DNA from 2 places in the Pleomorphomonas sp. PLEO genome. Region 2 is predicted to be linked to the other one. Evidence: riboswitches for the same ligand, from Rfam matches in the RefSeq annotation. Region 2 holds a riboswitch; the other holds the start of a gene.

Region 1 (9,482 bases), 250 kb from region 2:
ATCACGAAGAACATGAACGGCAGCGAATAGAGGATCTCGACGAAACGCATCATCACGTTGTCGACGCGGCCTCCGAGATAGCCCGACACGGCACCGTAGGTGACCCCGATGATCAGCGACACGAAGGTTGCAAGAAGACCGACGGTGAGGGAGACCTGCCCACCAACCATGATGCGCGGCAGAAGGTCACGCCCGTTGCGGTCGGTGCCGACCGGGAAATATTCCCCGTTGATCTTGCCTTTCACCTCGATGGTCTTGCCATCGTCCAGCGTCGATGTGATCTCGGAGGCGTCGAACTCATCCGGCCGGTCGAGGTAGCGCATAGCGCGGGCATCGATCGGCTTGTCGGAGCTGATGCGCGCCGTATAGGTCGTGCCGTCGGCATCGAAAGCGTCGAGCCTAAGGTGAGCGCGTTCGACGGCCGTTTGCATCACCTGATGCAGAGTGTCCTCGAGCGGATAGGGACCGAGTGACGGTGGCACGGCGACGTAAGAGGGGAAAATCTGATCATACTTGTGCGGATAGACCCAGGTGCCGCCGAAGCTGAACACCGCCACGACGATCAGCACTATGAGACTGACCATCGCCGCCTTGTTGCGCAGGAAGCGATGGCGGGCCATGGCCCACAAGCTGATGCCGCGCACTGCGGTCACCGGCTCGCTGAGGGATTGCGTCATCTCACTCATAACGGACCCTCGGATCGAGAACGGCATAGAGAATGTCGACGAGAAGATTGAACACGACGATGAACACCGAGATCAGCACCACGGTGCCCATCACCAGCGTGTAGTCGCGGTTGAGGGCGCCGAGGACGAAATAGCGACCGACACCGGGCAGCCCGAACACCGTCTCGACCACCACCGAGCCGGTCAGAACGGCGGCAGCGACCGGACCGAGATAGCTGACGGCCGGCACCAGCGCGGCGCGCATGGCGTGGACGACGACCACAACACGGGTCGGCAGGCCGTAGGCGCGGGCGGTACGGATGTGGTCGGCTCTCAGCGTCTCGATCATCGAGCCGCGGGTGATGCGCGCGAACACGGCAAGCTGCGGCAGCGCGAGCGAGATCACCGGCAACAGCAGATTAGCGGGGCCACCGTCGCCCCAGCCGCCGGCCGGCAGCCAATGCAGCACCACGGCGAAGACGAAGGACAGGATCGGCGCCAGCACGAAATTCGGAACGGTGATACCGAAGCTCGCAATGCTCATCACGGCATAGTCGACGAAGGAGTTTTGCCGGAGCGCCGCGTAGGAACCGATGGCAATACCGCCAAACACCGCGAGAAGCAGCGCCCACGAGCCGAGAACCATCGAATACGGCAGGCTGTTGGCAATCAACTGGGCCACGGTGAAATCGCGATAGATGAAGCTCGGACCAAAGTCGCCGTGCAGGAGATTCCACAGATAGTGGCCGTACTGCACCACCAGCGGCTGATCGAGCAGGAAGGCGCGCTTGAGGTTCTCGAGCGTCTGCGGCTCCAAGGGGCGTTCGAGGTTGAACGGACCACCCGGCGCAACGCGCATCAGGAAGAAAGACATTGTGACGACGATGAAGATGGTCGGCAGGGCCGACATCAACCGTCGCAGGACAAAACGTAACATGGACCCGTCCCCGTTGGATTGGTCACGGAAGGCGAGAACGACCCGTCGGCCAAGGGCACCCGGCAACGAATATTCCGGATAGTCCGACGGGCGCCGCCTCCCCTTCACGGGAAAGCGCCGCCCTCAGGAACGTCGCCCTTTTCCCCGACAGAGGGAAATGGGCGAACGCCGTCGATCATCTCATTGAAGCGACAGGAACTTGGTCAGGTGCTCGTTGACGCCATTCAGCGCAAAGCCCTTGACCTTGTTTGAAACGAGCCAGGTGGAGGCATGCACCATCAGCGGCACGACACCCTGCTCGTCCATGGCGACCTGCTCGGCGTCATGCAGCATCTGCAAACGCTTGGCGGCATCGCGCTCCTCGTAGGAGCCCTTCATCAGCTCGTCGAACTTGGCATTCGTGTAGTGACCGTAGTTGAAGGTCTTGTTGGAGCTGACCATCAGGTTGAGGAAGTTTTCCGGGTCGGCATAGTCGGCCTGCCAACCGCAACGGGCCGCGTCGAACGAGCCGCCTTCCTGCAAGTAGGCGTAATGCGACTTCACGTCGAGGTTCTGAATGGTCACCTCGGCGCCCAGCGCCTTCCACATGTCGGCGACGGCGGTGGCCACCTTCTTGTGGTTCTCGTTGGTGTTGAAGCGGATGTCGACCTTAAGCGGCTTGCCGCCCTCGCCGTAGCCAGCTTCCTTCAGCAGGTCCTTGGCCTTGTCCTCACGGTCGAGCTGATCGAGCTCGGACCATTCGGGCTTGGCCGGCGTATAGCCGACAATGCCTTCCGGCACGAAGGAGTAGGCCGGCAGCTGCGTGCCGGAGAAGATCTTCTCCGACAGGAAGTCGCGATCGACGGCCATCGAGAAGGCCTGACGGACGCGAACGTCGTCGAACGGCGGCTTGCGCGTATCGAGGACGTAATAATAGGAAGAAAGGTCGGGCGCGGCCAGAACCTGGTCCTTGCCGAGCTTGCCCTCGAGGAACTTCTTCTGGTCGGTCTGGAAATTATAGACGACGTCCAGCTCGCCGGCTTCGAACATGCGCTCGGTGGTCGCCATATCTTCCGACGGATTGTAGATGACCTTGTCGATCTTGACGCTGGCCGCATCCCAGTACTTGGGATTCTTGACCGTCGTGAGATGATCGTTGGGCACGTTCTCGGTCAGGCAGTAGGCGCCGTTGCAGACGATGTTGCCCGGCTTGATCCACTCGCTGCCGAACTTCTCGATAGCCCAGCTCGGCACCGGCAGCGCGGCGTAATGGGCCAGCAGCTCGATGAAGTAGGGGGTCGAACGCTCAAGCGTGATCTCGAGGGTCTTGTCATCGATCGCCTTGACGCCCAGCGTGTCGACAGCGGCTTTACCGCCATTGATCGCTTCGGCATTCTTGATCGGATAGAGAATGTTGGCGTATTCGGCGGCTTCCTTCGGATCCTCCATCCGACGGTAGGCAAACACGAAGTCTTTTGCCGTCACCGGCTTGCCATCCGACCAGTTCGCGTTGTCGCGAAGCTTGAAGGTGTAGACCAGACCGTCGTCCGACAATTTCCAGCTCTCGGCTGCGCCCGGGATGACCTTGCCGTGCGGATCATAAATGGTAAGGCCCTCGAACATGTCGCGGACAATGAAGCCCTCGACGTCGATCGAGATGTGCGCCTGATCCAGCGTCTGCGGTTCGCCGCCATTGCCGCGGCGGATGACGACCTCGGCCAGCGACGGCGTCGCCAGAACCGCCAGCATCGAGCCGGCGATCAACGTCGCCGACAATGTGCGGAATATACGGTGGTTGGTCATTTTATCGAGCCTCCTGCCTGTAGTCGCGTCGACCGAGCGCTTACCGCCGATCGCCGAAATAATTGATTTTTCTTTGGTTTTCTTACCAGCGATTCAAAGGCGCCGGTAGTGCCAGCCGGCGCCAATTGTCGTTCTCTCTCTTTTTGCCAGCGTCAAGCGCCGGGCCGGTGTTGGGCGATCCAGTGCCAGGCGATATCGATCCGGCGGGGTACCCAGACCTTATCATGCGAAAGCACGTAATCTACAAAACGCTGAAGCGCGGCCACTCGGGCCGGTCGCCCGACGAGGCGGCAATGCAGGCCAACGTTCAGCATCTTGGGACTGCCGTTTCGGCCCTCCTCGTAGAGGACATCAAAAGCGTCCTTGAGGTACGTGTAGAACTGATCCCCCGAGTTGAAGCCTTGATTTGTCGCAAACCGCATATCGTTGGTGTCGAGCGTATACGGAATGATGAGATGCGGCCCGCTGGGTCCCTCCACCCAATAGGGCAGATCATCGGCGTAGGAGTCCGACGAATAGAGGAAACCGCCCTCCTCCATGGCGAGTTCGTTGGAGTGGATCGAGGCGCGGCCGGTATACCAGCCGAGCGGCCGCGATCCCGTGACCTCTTCGTGGAGGCGGATGGCTTCGAGCATGTGCTCGCGCTCGGCCTCCTTGGTATAGTCCTTGTAGTCGATCCACTTGAGGCCGTGGCTGGCGATCTCCCAGTCGGCCTCCTTCATGGCCGCCACTATCTCCGGATTGCGAGCCAGCGCGGTGGCAACGCCATAGACCGTGACCGGCACGGCGCGGGAGGTGAACAGGCGATGGAGCCGCCAGAAGCCGGCGCGCGAGCCGTATTCGTAAATGGACTCCATGTTGGCGTGCCGCTGGCCCGGCCAGGGCTGGGCGCCGACGATTTCCGACAAGAAGGCTTCGGAGGCAGCGTCGCCATGGAGAATGCAATTCTCGCCGCCCTCCTCATAGTTGACCACGAACTGCACCGCGATGTGAGCGCCTTCCGGCCAAGCGGCGTCGGGAGGATTGCGGCCGTAACCGACCATGTCGCGGGGATAGGTCTTATCGATCATGTCGCGTCACCTCGTCTGCTTGAGCGATTTACCGGCGCCAACGCCGGAGCAGCTAGAGCGGAGCGCAGCCGGCTCAGTGCGTGATCTCATCGTCGGGGAATGAGCCCCCCACGTCGAGCGTCAACTCATCTTCCTTAGTACCGTGCGTGCGCGCCAGCCGGTTCCACGCACGCCAGCCAAACGGAATATAAGCAAGGTAAAGAATGGTCAGAATGCTGAGGACATGGAATGGATAGCTGACCAGCAGCATGGCCAGGATAACAACGCCGATCAGGATAGGCACCACCCATTCGCGTTGGATGCCACCATATTTTTTGCCCGAGAAAGTCGGCACGCGGCTGACCATCAGCGCCGCGATCAACACGACATAGGCAACCACCACCGGTGCCGCCGCTTGCGGCACGTCGATGCCGACACGATCGATATAAATCGGCAGGAGCACGGCGAGCGCACCGGCCGGAATCGGCACCCCGGTGAAAAAGTTGGCCTGCCAAGCCGGCTTGTTCTCGCCCAACATCGTGTTGAAGCGAGCAAGACGCAAAGCACCGGCGATAGCGAACAGCACCACGGCAACCCAGCCGAAGGAATTGATGTCGTGGAAATTCCACACGAACAGCAGCAGCGGCGGTGCAACACCGAAGCTGAGGAAATCGCTAAGGGAATCGAGTTCGGCACCAAATTTTGAGGTGACATGAAGGTAGCGGGCGAGCCGACCATCGAGCCCATCGAGCACGGCGGCGATCAGAATGGCGTAGACCGCCATATCCACGCGCCCCTCAAAGCCCATGCGGATCGACGTGAGCCCGGCACACAGCGACAACAACGTCACGAGGTTGGGAATCACGCTCCGGATCGGAATACGACGAACCCGCTTCGGACGTTCAACGGCTTCCGGATCGGGATCAAACGGCGGGAAAAGTCCAGGCATTACCGTCCGCCTCAGGCCACACGCACGAAAGGCGTCTTGGTGATGCCGTCGATATCGGCGAGCACAGTCTCGCCGGCGATCGCCCGCGTACCTTCGGAGACGAGCGCCGTCGCCGTCGTCGGTAGATAGACGTCCACACGCGAACCGAAGCGGATGAGGCCGAAGCGATCGCCAACGGTAAGGCTCTCGCCCTCTCGCGTGAAGGAGACGATACGCCGAGCAATCAGACCGGCGATCTGAACCACGCCGACGATACGCCCGTCTGGTCGCTCGATCACCAAGCCGTTGCGCTCGTTGTCCTCGCTGGCCTTGTCGAGCTCGGCGTTGATGAACTTACCGGCCTTGTAGGCGATGCGGGTGACGCGGCCAGTGACCGGCGCTCGGTTTACGTGCACGTCGAACACGTTCATGAACACGCAGATCCGGAACAGCGGCTCGGAACCCAAACCGAGTTCACGAGGCGGCACGGCGAGGCCCACCGACGAAATGCGACCATCAGCCGGCGAAACGACGAGCGAGTTCGACACCGGCGTGACGCGTATGGGATCGCGGAAAAACAGAGCGCACCAGATGGTGAGCGCCAACCCGATCCAGAACAGCGGTTCGAACAGCCAGCCGAGCAGCACGGTCGCCGCCAGGAAAATCAGGATGAACTTGTGCCCTTCCGGATGGATCGGCGGCACGGCGTTCCGGATCGATTTCAGCACCGACATGTCATTCAAGCCCGTAGAACGGCGGGGCAACCCCGCTAAGAGAAACGGACTTTTCGCACGAATGAGCGACACATGCAAAGCCGGTCGCCGCCACTCGCCGGTTGTTCACACCGCTTTCGCCAAAAGACGGCGGCCGGAGCATTCGCTCCGCCCACCGTTGCCGCCATCCTCAAGCCGGCACGGGCTCGTCACCACCCCGCGTCGCGGTCTCCGTGCGCAGCAAGTAGAGTGATGCGCCGATAATCAGGATAGCGCCGCCCCAGAGATAGCCGCTCGGGGCATAGGCAAAGACCAGCCAACCGGCCAGCGTGTTGAGCGGCAGGCGCACGTTATCGAAGGTCTGGAGATAGGAAGCGTCAGCGCGCGCATAGGCGAGCGTCAGAAGATATTGCGCCGCGGCGGTCAGTGCTGCCAACGCCACCACCACCCAAAGCACCGTGCCTGCCGGCAGTGCGAAGGCGGCTCCCACGTCGAACCCGGTTGAAGTGAGCAGGAAGGCGGCATTGATCGGAGTGAGCAGCGCCAGCAGATAGATGGTCACCGAAGCCGGACTCTCAACGGCGGCGAGCTGCTTGGTCATCACCGACGAAGCCGCCCACATAGCCGCCGCGCCGAGCGGCAACAGGCTATAGACCGAGAAGCTGTCCGACCAAGGGGCGAGGATCAGCATGCCGCCGATAAACCCGACGACCGTGGCCAGTGCCCGATGTGGGCCGATACGCTCACCAAGGATGAGCCGGGCCGCCACGATGACGATGAACGGCGAGGTCATATCCACCGCCACCACTTGGGCGATCGGCACGCCGGCTGCCAGCGCACCGACGAAAAACTGTACGCCGAGCGTTGCGAAGACGACGCGAACGATATGCGCCACCGGATGGGCGGTGTGGAAGGCGCCGGCACCGAGCTTCAGAAGCGTGGGCAGGAAGAAGACGAGTGACAGGCCGTATTGCCAGAAGGCGAGCGCCTGCGATGAGAAATGGTAGGTTCCGGTCACCCACTGGGTGAGCACATTGATAGCGGCGAAGACGACGCCGGCCGACACCATGTAGATCGCCCCCAGCACGGGAAACGACTTGGTCTTGTTCGGGCTCTGATTCAAGGTTCGGATCCTTAAGACAAGGAACGACACGGAATCAGGGCGATCGGGTCATGAAGACAATCGGTCGCGGCCGGCAAACACCGTCGCGAACGGGATTTTCAGCATACCCTTCTCTTTCATCCGGACTGTACCGTCGGCTCCGGAATCCAACCGGATCTGCTGACCCCCGGCCTTACGGCTGGAGCGCTCGCGGGCTAGACGACTCACGCCGCCATTACCGCCGGTGGGGAATTTCACCCCGCCCCGAGAATGGTTGCCAGTGTGGGAACCCACGCCGACACAAAGACTTTAGTCCGAGAAGCATCGGAAATCAAAGGCGACACACCGTTTCCGCGCGCATGACAGTCATGTTCTCCGACATGTGATCGCTATCCCCTCGACCCTTGACCGCGCTTCCGCCATAAACCGGACGAAACGTGAGAAAGCCATGCTTATTCCGCTGATTGTCGCCTGCGCGCTCTTTATGGAAAATCTGGACAGCTCGGTGGTCTCCACCTCGCTACCGCAGATCGCCATCGATCTCGGTGTCGATCCGATTTCCCTGAAACTGGCCTTCACCAGCTATCTGATTTCGGTGGCTGTCTTCCTGCCGATCTCCGGCTGGATGGCGGACCGTTTCGGTGCCCGAACCATCTTCCGTCTCGCCATCGTGGTGTTTGTAACCGGGTCGATACTCTGCGGCCTGTCGTCATCACTCGAAGGTTTCGTCGCCTCCCGCATCGTCCAGGGCGCCGGCGGCGCGATGATGGTGCCGGTTGGCCGGCTGGTAATGCTGCGCTCGATTCAGAAGTCCGATTATCTGCGCGCCATGAGCTGGCTGACGGTGCCGGCCATGATCGGCCCGGTGCTCGGGCCGCCGCTCGGCGGCTTCATCACCACCTTTTTCCAGTGGCGCTGGATCTTCTGGATCAATATCCCGATCAGCATCGTCGGTCTCATTCTCGTCAGCATTTTCATCAAGAACTACAAGGAAGAGAATCTTCCGCCGCTCGATACGCGCGGTTTCGTGCTGTCCGGCATCGGTCTCGCTGGTTTCGTATTCGGCGTCGCCGCCGGCGGCATCGGCGTGCTGCCAACCTGGCTCGACATCGCCCTGATCACGGTCGGCGCGGCTTCGCTCTATGCCTATGCCCGCCACGCGGTGGAAACCCCCGAACCGTTGATGGACTTGAATCTCTTCCGTTTGCCGACATTCCGCGTATCGGTGCTCGGTGGTCTTCTGTTCCGCATCGGCGTTGGCGCCATTCCCTTCCTTCTGCCGCTTCTTCTTCAGCTCGGCTTCGGCATGACGCCGTTCGAAAGCGGCATGCTCACCTTCGCCACCGCCGCCGGCGCGGTATTCATGAAGTTTTCAGCGCCTCGCATCGTCCGGGCCTACGGTTTTCGCATGGTGCTGATGGTCAACACGCTGTTCACCACCGCATTCCTCTTGGCTATTATCTCTTTCAGCAAGGAGACATCGCATCTGGTGATCTTCGCTGTGCTGCTGGTTGGCGGTTTCTTCCGCTCCTTGCAATTCACCGCGCTCAATGGTCTCGCCTTTGCGGAGGTGGACAATCGGCATATGAGCCACGCCACTTCGATCTCCTCGGTCGGCCAGCAGATCTCGGCGGCGCTCGGCGTCGCGGTTGGTGCCACCGCCCTTGAGATCACCCGCTCGATGCGCGGCGACATGGCCGTCCTTCCAACGGACTTCATTCCGGCCTTCCTGGCGCTGGCGGTGATCGGCCTTCTCTGCATCCCGATCTATGCCCGGATGTCGCCGAACGCCGGTTCTGAAGTCTCCGGCCATCGCGCCGCCGAGGCCGCTGGGGAGGCGTCAGTCTAGCCGAGTCGCCGGATCGATATGAGTGCCGCTCCAGCGCGCGCCCTTCCAGGGGCGCCACCACCGATAGGTTCGATCGATCGTCTCTGGCACCGGATCGAAGCCGGACGAGCCCCAGGGATTGCAGCGGAGAATGCGGGCAAGGCCCATCCAGCCACCGGCCCATAAGCCGAACCGGCCGATTGCCTCGTCGGTATAGCTGGAGCAGGTGGGAAGATGACGGCACTGCCGCCCCATCAAAGGCGACAAAACGATCTGATAGACTCGTATCAGTCCCCGGCCAACAAGACGCCCCGGCGTCGACCGACGAGTCGTAACGTCTGAATTGACGTGGCCGCCTTCATCGCTATGTCGCTGTCCGCATTCGCACATGGCCGATTCCTAGCCAGCGACACGCGCGGCGGCGATATCGTCAAGGCAAGCAACCACCGCCTCGAACACCAGCATGGTCGAAGTGTGT
Region 2 (9,482 bases):
CCGGCGTCGCTCAAGGCGCTGTCGGTGATCGAAAACGCCGAGGCGATCCTCGGCATCGAGCTTCTGGCCGCGGCGCAAGCGCATGAGTTCCGCCACGAGGGACGCGCTCCTGGCACGGATCGACTCTATCGGCAGGTCCGCGATGTCGTCCCAAGCTATGCCGACGATCGTCCTCTTGCCGATGATATGGCGTTGGCATCTGGCCTCATCCGCTCGACATCGCCGCTCTGAGTTGCCTGCCCAAACGATCCATGATAATTCTGTATATGAAGTTTCTTATATAAAATATTGAAATATAACAATTTATTGTTTCCCTTAATGTGTTGAATCCATCTGGATCTGCGATCCGCTTCATGTGTTGATTCAGGTGCCTTCGGCGTAAGAACTGGATTTCTTCATGTTGTGAATCAAGCTGCGCGTGTTGCGTAGGATCTACGCATATCTGCGAATGACTCGCAAAAACACGAGCAGTGCTATTGACAGGCGCGCCCTAAATGTTGAAAGCAATTATCATCTTATTGGTCGACAGGAGACCGGGGTGCTGGCGCCATTTCTCATCATGCTGCGTGAGGGCATAGAAGCCGCGCTAGTGACCGGAATCATCGCGAGCTATCTCAAGCAGACGGGGCGTGGCGCGTATCTACCGGTGGTGTGGGTTGGCGTGTTGCTTGCCGTGGCGCTTTCGTTGTTTGCCGGCGCCGCCTTGCAGTTGATGGCTGCCGAGTTCCCTCAAAAAGCCCAAGAGCTGTTCGAGGCGATCATCGGCTTCGTCGCAGTGATCGTGCTGGTCAGCATGGTGTTCTGGATGCGCCGCGCCGCTCGCTCTATCAAGGGTGAGTTGCGTGGGGCAATCGACGCTGCCATGCGGGCACCGAACGGCGCTACCTGGGCGCTGATCGGCATGACCTTCTTTGCCGTGGGGCGAGAGGGACTCGAATCCGTCTTCTTCCTGCTCGCCGTTTTCCAACAGAGCCCGGGCGCTTCCGCGCCGATTGGTGCTCTGCTTGGCCTGTTGGTCGCTGTGGCGCTGGGTTATGCGCTTTATCGTGGTGGCATCCGCCTCGATCTCAGGCGCTTTTTCCGGTGGACGGGCATTTTCATTCTTGTCGTCGCGGCCGGGCTTGCCGCAGCCAGCTTGCGCAGCTTGCATGAGGCGGGTCTGTGGAACCTCCTCCAGGCGCGCGTCTACGACCTGTCCGACACGCTGCCGGTGTCGAGCGTCCTCGGCACCATTCTGTCCGGCGTGTTCAACTATCAGGAAGCGCCGACGGTCGGCGAGGCGGGACTCTATGTCGTCTTCCTCGTTGTGACGCTGACGCTGTTTCTGAAACCCGAGCGGCCAGCCTTTTTCAGGCCGGCGGTGAACGGGACCGAGAAGGGGTAAGGATGTCTTCGCCTGATCCGCAACGCGCCGGTGTTCCGCCGTCGCGACTGATAACTGCTGCGCTTGTCGCGGCGGGCGTGCTGGTGCTCGCCGGCGGCGGGGCCTTCTATCTGGCCTCGTTGAAGGCGTCACGGCCGGTCGAGCCGGGCGCGATTGCCATTCGCGTGGGCGACAAGACTTGCCAGCCGATGGACCTGACGGTGCCGGCCGGGCGCAGCGTGTTCGAGATCGAGAATGCCTCGAACCGGCCGATCGAGTGGGAGATCCTTGATGGCGTCATGGTGATCGAGGAGCGCGAAAACATCGCTCCCGGTTTCCGTTCGCAACTTGCCGTTCGTTTGAAGCCGGGCGTCTACGACATCACCTGCGGTCTCCTCTCCAACCCGCGCGGTAAGCTGACGGTGACCGCTTCGGCGCGCTCGGAGGCGGAAAAAGCCAAGCCTCCGCTCAAGGCATTCATCGGCCCGCTGTCCGAATACAAGGTCTATCTTGCCCTGCAATCGGGCCAGATGATTCAGGCGACAAAGGCGCTGGCAACGGCTGTCGACATTGGAGATTCCACGGCTGCCAAGTCCGCCTATGTCGCTGCCCGGACCGCATACCGGCACGTCGAGGCGGTGAGCGGCCGCATCGCCGATCTCGAGAACGCCATCGATCCGATCGCCGCCTATCTCGCTGGTCGCGAGCAAGACCCAGCCTTCACCGGGTTCCATCGTGTCGAGTTCGGGCTCTGGCGAGATAATTCGACCGCTGGCTTGAAACCCGTCACCGACAAGCTGGCCGCGGACGCGGTGGCATTGCGGGACCGCCTCAAGGCCGTGAAGTTCGAACCGGCCGACCTCGCGAGCAATGCGGCGCGCGAGGCACGGCGGCTTGCCGAGGGACCAGTGATCTCCGGCGACAGTCTCTACGCCGGCGACGACCTCGGCGAATTCGCAGCTGCCGTTGATGGGCTTGAGAAGCCGGTGTCGCTGTTGCAGCCGCTTGCGAACGACGCGTCGCCCGATGCGACCAAGGCTGTGAGCGATGCCTTCGCGGCGGTGAGGGCCGAAATCGTCAAACTCGCCGGACCGGGCGCGGTGCCTGTCGCCTATTCCGAAGTGCCGCCGGACGCCCGCAAGGCACTGTCTGCCACGTTCGTCGCGCTCGCCGACGCTATCGACCGGATCAATCCGGCGCTTGGGTTGGAGTAACAAGGATGCTCGATCCGAAGGATCTCCGCCGCCCCTCGCTTTCTCTCGATCGTCGCCGGTTGCTGAAGGGGCTCGGTGCCACGGCAATCGGTAGCTCGCTCGCAGGTGTCGCCAAGGCTGAAACCGCGCATCACTCGGTCGCCGATGCCCCGGTTGCCAACGCGGCGAGCCAGATCGACAGCGTTGCCTATCTCGGCATCCATCAGGCCGGCATCGTCAATGCCCGCCCGGCCAATGGCATGGTGGCGAGCTTCGATGTGCTGGCCAACGATGCCGGTGAGCTCGAGACGCTGTTCCGGACGCTGACGGCACGTATCGCCTTTCTCACTGTCGGCGGTCCGGTACCCGTTCTCGACCCAAAGCTGCCCCCCACCGACTCCGGTCTGCTGGGCCCAACGGTGCGGCCTGATAACCTGACGATCACCGTGTCTCTTGGTGCCTCGTTGTTCGACGAGCGGCCGTGGCTCGCCCCCTTGAAGCCGAAGCATCTCTCGCGGATGACCCGCTTCCCCAATGACGCGCTCGATGCCGAAATCTGCCACGGCGATCTAACCATTCAGATCTGCGCCAATACGCAGGACGCCACGATCCACGCGCTCCGGGACATTATCAAGGCATCGAGCCGCCAGTTGATCCTGAAGTGGAAGCAGGAAGGCAACGTGCCGGTCATTACGCCGGGGCCGGATGGCCGCGCCGAGAGTGCCCGCAATTTCCTCGGCTTCCGCGATGGAACCGCCAATCCGGACTCTTCGGACGCCACCGAGATGGATCGCGTGGTTTGGGTGGGGCAGGAGGATGGCGAGCCGGCCTGGGCAATGGGCGGCAGCTATCAGGTGGTTCGCATCATCCGCAATTTCGTCGAACGATGGGATCGTACGCCATTCGGCGAGCAGGAGCGCATCATCGGTCGCACTAAAATGACCGGCGCGCCACTCGATCGCCGGGATGGCCGCGAGTTCGACGTGCCTGATTTCGCGGCCGATCCCGAGGGCAAATCAACGCCCATGGATGCCCATATCCGGCTTGCCAACGCCCGCGACGAGGCTTCGAAAGCGCATACGATCCTGCGGCGGCCGTTCAACTACTCCAACGGTGTCACCCGCTCTGGTCAACTCGACCAGGGACTGCTGTTCATTTGCTATCAGGCAAACCTCGAACGGGGCTTCATAACCGTGCAGCGCAAGCTCAACGGCGAACCGCTCGAGGAATATCTCAAGCCAGTCGGCGGCGGCTATTTCTACACGCTTCCCGGAATTCGCGACGCTTCCGATTACCTCGGCAGCTCGTTGATCGCCGCTGCGCGCGGCGCCTGATCCCATATCCATTTCATGAAGGGAGACCGAAACATGCGTATTTCCGGCCTTGTCGGTGCTTCGGCGCTGACGCTCATCCTCTCATCCGGCGCCTTCGCCCAAGAGGCCAGCCTCGATCTCGTCGAGCCGATTGCCGAGTACAAGATCTACGTCTCGGAGCAGGTCGCTAAGCTGGTGCAGGACACCACTGCCTTTACCGCTGCCGTCAAGGCCGGCGAGGTGGACAAGGCCAAGGCGCTGTTCGCGCCGACGCGCGTTTCTTACGAGGCGATCGAGCCGATCGCCGAACTGTTTTCCGACCTCGACGTTTCCATCGACTCGCGCGCCGATGACTACGAGAAGGCCGAGGCGGACCCGGAATTCCCCGGCTTCCACCGCATCGAGTACGGCCTGTGGGAGAAGAACTCGACCGAGGGCCTTGCGCCGGTGGCAGACAAGCTGCTCGCCGACGTCAAGGAGCTGGAAAGCCGCATCGCCTCGCTGACTTTCCCGCCCGAGAAGGTCGTCGGTGGCGCAGCCGTGCTGATGGAAGAAGTGGCGGCCACCAAAATTTCCGGTGAGGAAGATCGCTACAGCCACACCGATCTCTGGGATTTCCGCGGCAACTTCGACGGCTCACGCAAGATCGTGGATCTGGTCCGGCCGCTGATCGCCGCCAAGGAAGCCGACTTCTTGAAGACGGTGGACGCCAACTTCACCACCGTCGATACAACGCTCGCCAAGTACAAGGATGGCGAGGGCTACGTCACCTATGACAAGCTGACCGAGGATGATCGCAAGGTGCTGGCGGCGGCGGTCAATACGCTGGCCGAGGATCTGTCGACTTTGCGCGGCAAGCTCGGGCTTGATTGAGGTCGAATTTCCGGGATTGAGGAAGGCGGCGGTCCGAAAGGGCCGCCGTCCTCGTTTGTGGGGATGTCAGCCCGCCTTGATTTTGTTCAGCGTTGCCAGCGTCTCGACGCAGGCCGCCGCCGCTTCGCGGCCCTTGTTGGCAGCGTCATCGCGGCTGCGGACCAAGGCTTGTTCGTCGGTGTAAGTGGTGAGAATGCCGAAGGTGATCGGCACGCCGGTGGCGAGAGTGGCCTGCATCAGTCCGGTGGCGGCACCGAGGCTGATGAACTCGAAATGCGCCGTGTCGCCCTTGATGACGCAGCCGAGGCAGATCACGCCGGCATAGCGGCCGCTTTTGGCTAGCGTCTGGGCAAGAAGCGGAATCTCGAAGGCGCCGGGAGCCGAGAAGATATCGCCATCGAGCAAAGCTACGCCGCGTTCTTCGAGCTCACGACGCGTGCCGGCAAGAAGGCCGCCGGTTACCTCCTGATTGAACTGGCTGACGACGACCGCAAGGCGCGGTGGCGTAGGGGAAGCTGTCATTGGATCCTCACGAGTCATGCTGGCAAAGGCTGTGGCCGAAGCGCTGGCCCTTGGTGGCAAGGTAGCGGCGGTTGAACGGATTGGGCGGGATGATGAGCGGCACTTGCCCGACGACATCGATGCCGTAACCGGTGAGCGCATCGGCCTTGGCAGGGTTGTTGGAGAGCAGACGCAGGCGGTCGATGCCGAGCGCCTTCAGGATCTGCGCCGCGATCCCGTAATGGCGGGCATCGGCCGGTAGGCCGAGGGCGGTGTTGGCGTCGAGCGTGTCGAGGCCGCCGTCCTGTAGCGCATAGGCGCGGATCTTGTTGGCAAGGCCGATGCCGCGTCCCTCCTGGCCGCGCAGGTAGACCACTACGCCACCCTCGGGGTCTTCGGAGATCAGCCGCTGAGCCTCATGCAGTTGCGGACCACAGTCGCAGCGGAGAGAGCCGAGCGCGTCGCCCGTCAGACATTCGGAGTGAACGCGGACGAGCGGCGTTTTGCCCAGAGGGCGACGCACGATGGCGAGATGTTCGACGCCGTCGACAAGGCTGCGGAAGGCATGGACCCGCAACACGCCATCAGCATAGGCCGTCGGAAGGTCGGCGCTCGCCACCTCCTCGACCAGGGGCTCGGTCGCCCAGCGATGTTCCACCAGCTCTGCGATGGTGAGGACCGGGATATCGTGCTCCCTCGCGAAGCGGTCGAGTTCGGGCCTTTGGGCCATGTGGCCGCTCTCGCCCATCACTTCGCAGATGACGGCGGCGGGCGACAGCCCGGCGAGACGAACAAGGTCGATCGCCCCCTCGGTGTGGCCATTGCGGGCGAGCACGCCGCCCTCGGCCGCCCGGAGCGGGAATACGTGGCCAGGCGAGACGATGGCGCCAGGCGCTACGGCCGGGTCGGCGGCGACGCGGATGGTGTGCGCCCGGTCATAGGCCGAGATGCCGGTCGTAATGCCTTCGCGCGCCTCGATGGAGACGGTGAAGGCGGTGGAGCGGCGGGCACGGTTCATCGCCACCATCGGCGAAAGACCGATCCGGTCGATCTGTTCGCCGGTGAGCGCCAGACAGATCAGACCGCAGGCCTTCTTGGCCATGAAGGCGATGGCTTCGGGCGTGGCGAACTCGGCGGCGACGACCAGGTCGCCTTCGTTTTCCCGGTCCTCGTCATCGACGAGCAGGACCATGCCGCCGGCCTTCAGCCGGTTCAGTGCGCGAGATAGGGCTTGCATAGTGCCTCCACGTATTTGGCGATGACGTCGACCTCGACATTGATTTCGTCGCCGAGAGCGGCAGCCGACAGGTTGGTGTTGTCCCAGGTGTGGGGAATGATGGTGATGCCGATGCGGGCACCATCCCGTGCCGGTTCGATGGTGTTGATGGTGAGGCTGATGCCGTTGAGCGAGATCGACCCCTTTTCGACGCAGTAACGGGCGATCGCGGCGGGCAGGTCAAACTCCAGGCGGCGGGCGTCGCTGTCGGGCGTTACCGAGACAAACGTTGCTTTGCCATCGACGTGGCCCTGGACCATGTGGCCGGACAGGCGATCAGCGAGCGCTACCGAGCGCTCAAGGTTGACCACTGAACCGGTTGTGAGACGGCCAAGATTGGAGCGAGACAGTGTTTCGGGAGAGAGGAAGAAGCGGGCCGTGCCTGCCTCGTCCATCTCCGTCACGGTGAGGCAGACGCCGTTGACGGCGATGCTTTCGCCGAGTTCAAGGTCGGACCAGCCGGTTGGAATGGAGACCACCAGCGAGCCGCCGGTGGCCTCGGCCGTCCGGACCGCGACGGTCCGGGCGATGATGCCGGAAAACATAAGGTTTCAGCCTTTCTTGTTGTGGTTTCGAGAAACGGTGACGCGGTCGGGAGTGCCGTCCCCGATCTTTCTGATGGTGACGTGCTCGTCCCAGATGTCGGTAGCGAGGATGGCGGAAGTCAGTATCGGCCCGGCCTCGACCAGGACCTCATGGACGCTCTCCGTGCCGAGACGGGTGAGTGCTTCGCCAATGTCGGAGAACAGTATCGGCCGCAGGCCGCGCCGTGCCGCTTCGGTGAGATAGTCGGCCGGCACACGGCTGCCGCGGTCGAGAATGGCGAGGATTCGGCGCTTGTCCGGATGGTCCGGGAGCCGGCGGACGGTGAATTCCGGGTTGTCGGCCAGGATCGTACCGCTGCCGGTGAGGATGGCATCGGCGCGGCGACGCATGCGGTGGGCAAGCGTCAGAGAAGTTTCCGACGTGAAGGTGCGGTGGCCCACCGGCGGGATCATCGATCCTGTGTCATCAAGTGCCTGCTTGACCGTGACGAAGGGGAGGCCGGTGGTCACCCATTTGACGAAGGGGGCGATGAGGCGCTCGGTGTCGGCGGCGAGGCGACTGGCGTCGGGATGGTCGAATTCAGAGAGGAAGCGAACGGAGAGGCCGGCCGCGGCAAGACGCGCCGCGCCGCCGCCGTCGACGCGCGGATTGGGATCGGTCTCGGCGATCCATACCTCTCGGGCAGGCGTTGCCAGGATCGCCTCGGCGCAGGGCGGTGTGCGGCCATGGTGGTTGCAAGGCTCCAGCGTGACCACCACGGTGTGAATGCGGTCGATCGTGCCAGCCGCGTTGCAGGCGGCAATGGCGCGAGCCTCGGCATGCAGATCGCCGGCCTTGCGATGCGCCTCGACGGCGAGACTATTGCCGACCGCGTCAAGCAGCACGCAGCCGACCGGCGGATTGGGGGATGTGGCGCCAGCATAATCGGCCGCGACGGCGATCGCGCGTGCAAAGGCATCGGCAATGACGCCGGCAGGCAGAGAAGAACTGGTCAGGTCGTTTAAAGCGCCCATGCGGTCCTCGATCCAATGATCGAACGCACTGGGGGCGCAAGCAAACGCGCAAGCACGCGCGCCTCCGCACAGGAGGACACACGTGTGGCGTCAGCCGTTCTCTACCATCCGGACTATACCGTCGGCCCCGGAATCACACCGGATCTGCTGACCCCGCTCCCAGAAGGGAACGGGCGCTCGCGGGCTGACGCGCTTTCGCGCGATTACCGCCGGTGGGGAATTTCACCCCGCCCCGAGAACGTTCACCGCCATGAAAGGCGGCATCCAAAAGCATAGGCATGACGATCCAGACGCGCAAGATCGGATCGATTACGAAGCGCGCCGTGCACGCGATCGTGTTCGGCGCGCCTCCCCGGCGTTATTTTACGGCGTAGGCGATGGGAGATACGAGATCCTTGCGGATGTCTATTACCCGGTCCTTCGGGAGCATAGCATTGTCCACCATGAAGGCCTGATCGCCCTCGAGATTGGTGATGTCAGCGTCGGTCAGCGTTGGCGTGAAGTCATAGAGCGGCAGCTGCGCCTTTGCATCCTCGACCGAGATCTTCTGCTCGTCCGCGGCGATCTTCAGCGCTTCGTCAGGCTTGGCCGCCAGGAAGTCGAGCGACTTGCGATGGGCAGCGAGATATGCCTCGACGAGGTCAGGGTGCGCGTCGATGAATTTGCCCGATGCGGCGATCACCGTGGTCGGTTGGATGAGACCCTCGCCTGTGGCGAGCGTCTTGCCACCAGCCTTCTCGACGGCGATGGCGTTGTTGCCGGCCAGCGTCGCGACGTCGATCTGACCTGAGAGCAGGGCGGCGCGGGCCGTCGGCAGGTCCATGTTGATGTAGTCGACGTCATTGATGGTGAGGCCGGCGGAGGCGAGGGCCGCGGCCAGGAGCTGATGCAGGGTCGTTCCCTTGGGGCCGGCAATCTTCTTGCCCTTGAGATCGGCGAGGGTGAGCGGACCATCATTGCGGGTCATCAGCGCGAAGGCCTTGGGCGAACGCGAATAGACGGCGATGATGCGGACATCGACGCCGTTGGCCTTGGCGAGGATGGCCGAGGCGCCGCCCAACACCGAGGCGACGTCGATGGCATCGGCGGCGATGGCCTCGGTCTGCTTGGCGCCCGAGGTGATCTCGGGACGCTCGATCTTGATACCCTTGGCACCAAAATCGGCTTCGAGGATACCTTCGTGCTTCTCGACGATCGACGGCACATTGAACGGCGCGGTGACGTAGGTGACGCGCAGGGCCTCAAGATCGGCCGCGAGCACGGGGGATAGTGCACTGGCGAAGAACGCGACGGCGAGGGTAAGGCGGGTAATCGGCTTCATGGATTCCTCCTGGATTTGATCTCGGAATTGAACGGATCGGCGCCGCCGACGAGGCGTGCAAGAATTTGGCGGCGGAGGTCGAC

The links. Region 2 has a riboswitch for FMN ahead of ribD (bifunctional diaminohydroxyphosphoribosylaminopyrimidine deaminase/5-amino-6-(5-phosphoribosylamino)uracil reductase RibD). Riboswitches for the same ligand answer to the same signal wherever they lie in the genome.
Region 1: it holds a riboswitch for FMN, as region 2 does, so the genes downstream of both, AB6N07_RS14135 (DMT family transporter) here and ribD (bifunctional diaminohydroxyphosphoribosylaminopyrimidine deaminase/5-amino-6-(5-phosphoribosylamino)uracil reductase RibD) in region 2, are expected to answer to the same signal.

The regions. Positions count from the first base shown of each region.
Region 1 covers NZ_CP166625.1:3,046,690-3,056,171, reverse strand. Annotated here, with positions in the region: gene AB6N07_RS14165 (ABC transporter permease subunit) at 1-677, opposite strand, end outside; gene oppB (oligopeptide ABC transporter permease OppB) at 679-1,602, opposite strand; gene AB6N07_RS14155 (peptide ABC transporter substrate-binding protein) at 1,783-3,384, opposite strand; gene puuE (allantoinase PuuE) at 3,537-4,454, opposite strand; gene pssA (CDP-diacylglycerol--serine O-phosphatidyltransferase) at 4,528-5,382, opposite strand; gene AB6N07_RS14140 (phosphatidylserine decarboxylase) at 5,394-6,104, opposite strand; gene AB6N07_RS14135 (DMT family transporter) at 6,265-7,197, opposite strand; FMN riboswitch at 7,302-7,452, opposite strand; gene AB6N07_RS14130 (MFS transporter) at 7,625-9,025, shown strand; gene yidD (membrane protein insertion efficiency factor YidD) at 9,017-9,394, opposite strand; gene AB6N07_RS14120 (iron-sulfur cluster assembly scaffold protein) at 9,404-9,482, opposite strand, start outside.
Region 2 covers NZ_CP166625.1:3,292,305-3,301,786, forward strand. Annotated here, with positions in the region: gene hutH (histidine ammonia-lyase) at 1-231, shown strand, start outside; gene efeU (iron uptake transporter permease EfeU) at 539-1,384, shown strand; gene efeO (iron uptake system protein EfeO) at 1,387-2,577, shown strand; gene efeB (iron uptake transporter deferrochelatase/peroxidase subunit) at 2,583-3,890, shown strand; gene efeO (iron uptake system protein EfeO) at 3,924-4,742, shown strand; gene ribH (6,7-dimethyl-8-ribityllumazine synthase) at 4,809-5,264, opposite strand; gene ribB (3,4-dihydroxy-2-butanone-4-phosphate synthase) at 5,272-6,480, opposite strand; gene AB6N07_RS15265 (riboflavin synthase) at 6,456-7,064, opposite strand; gene ribD (bifunctional diaminohydroxyphosphoribosylaminopyrimidine deaminase/5-amino-6-(5-phosphoribosylamino)uracil reductase RibD) at 7,071-8,078, opposite strand; FMN riboswitch at 8,171-8,322, opposite strand; gene AB6N07_RS15275 (ABC transporter substrate-binding protein) at 8,437-9,399, opposite strand; gene AB6N07_RS15280 (ABC transporter ATP-binding protein) at 9,396-9,482, opposite strand, start outside.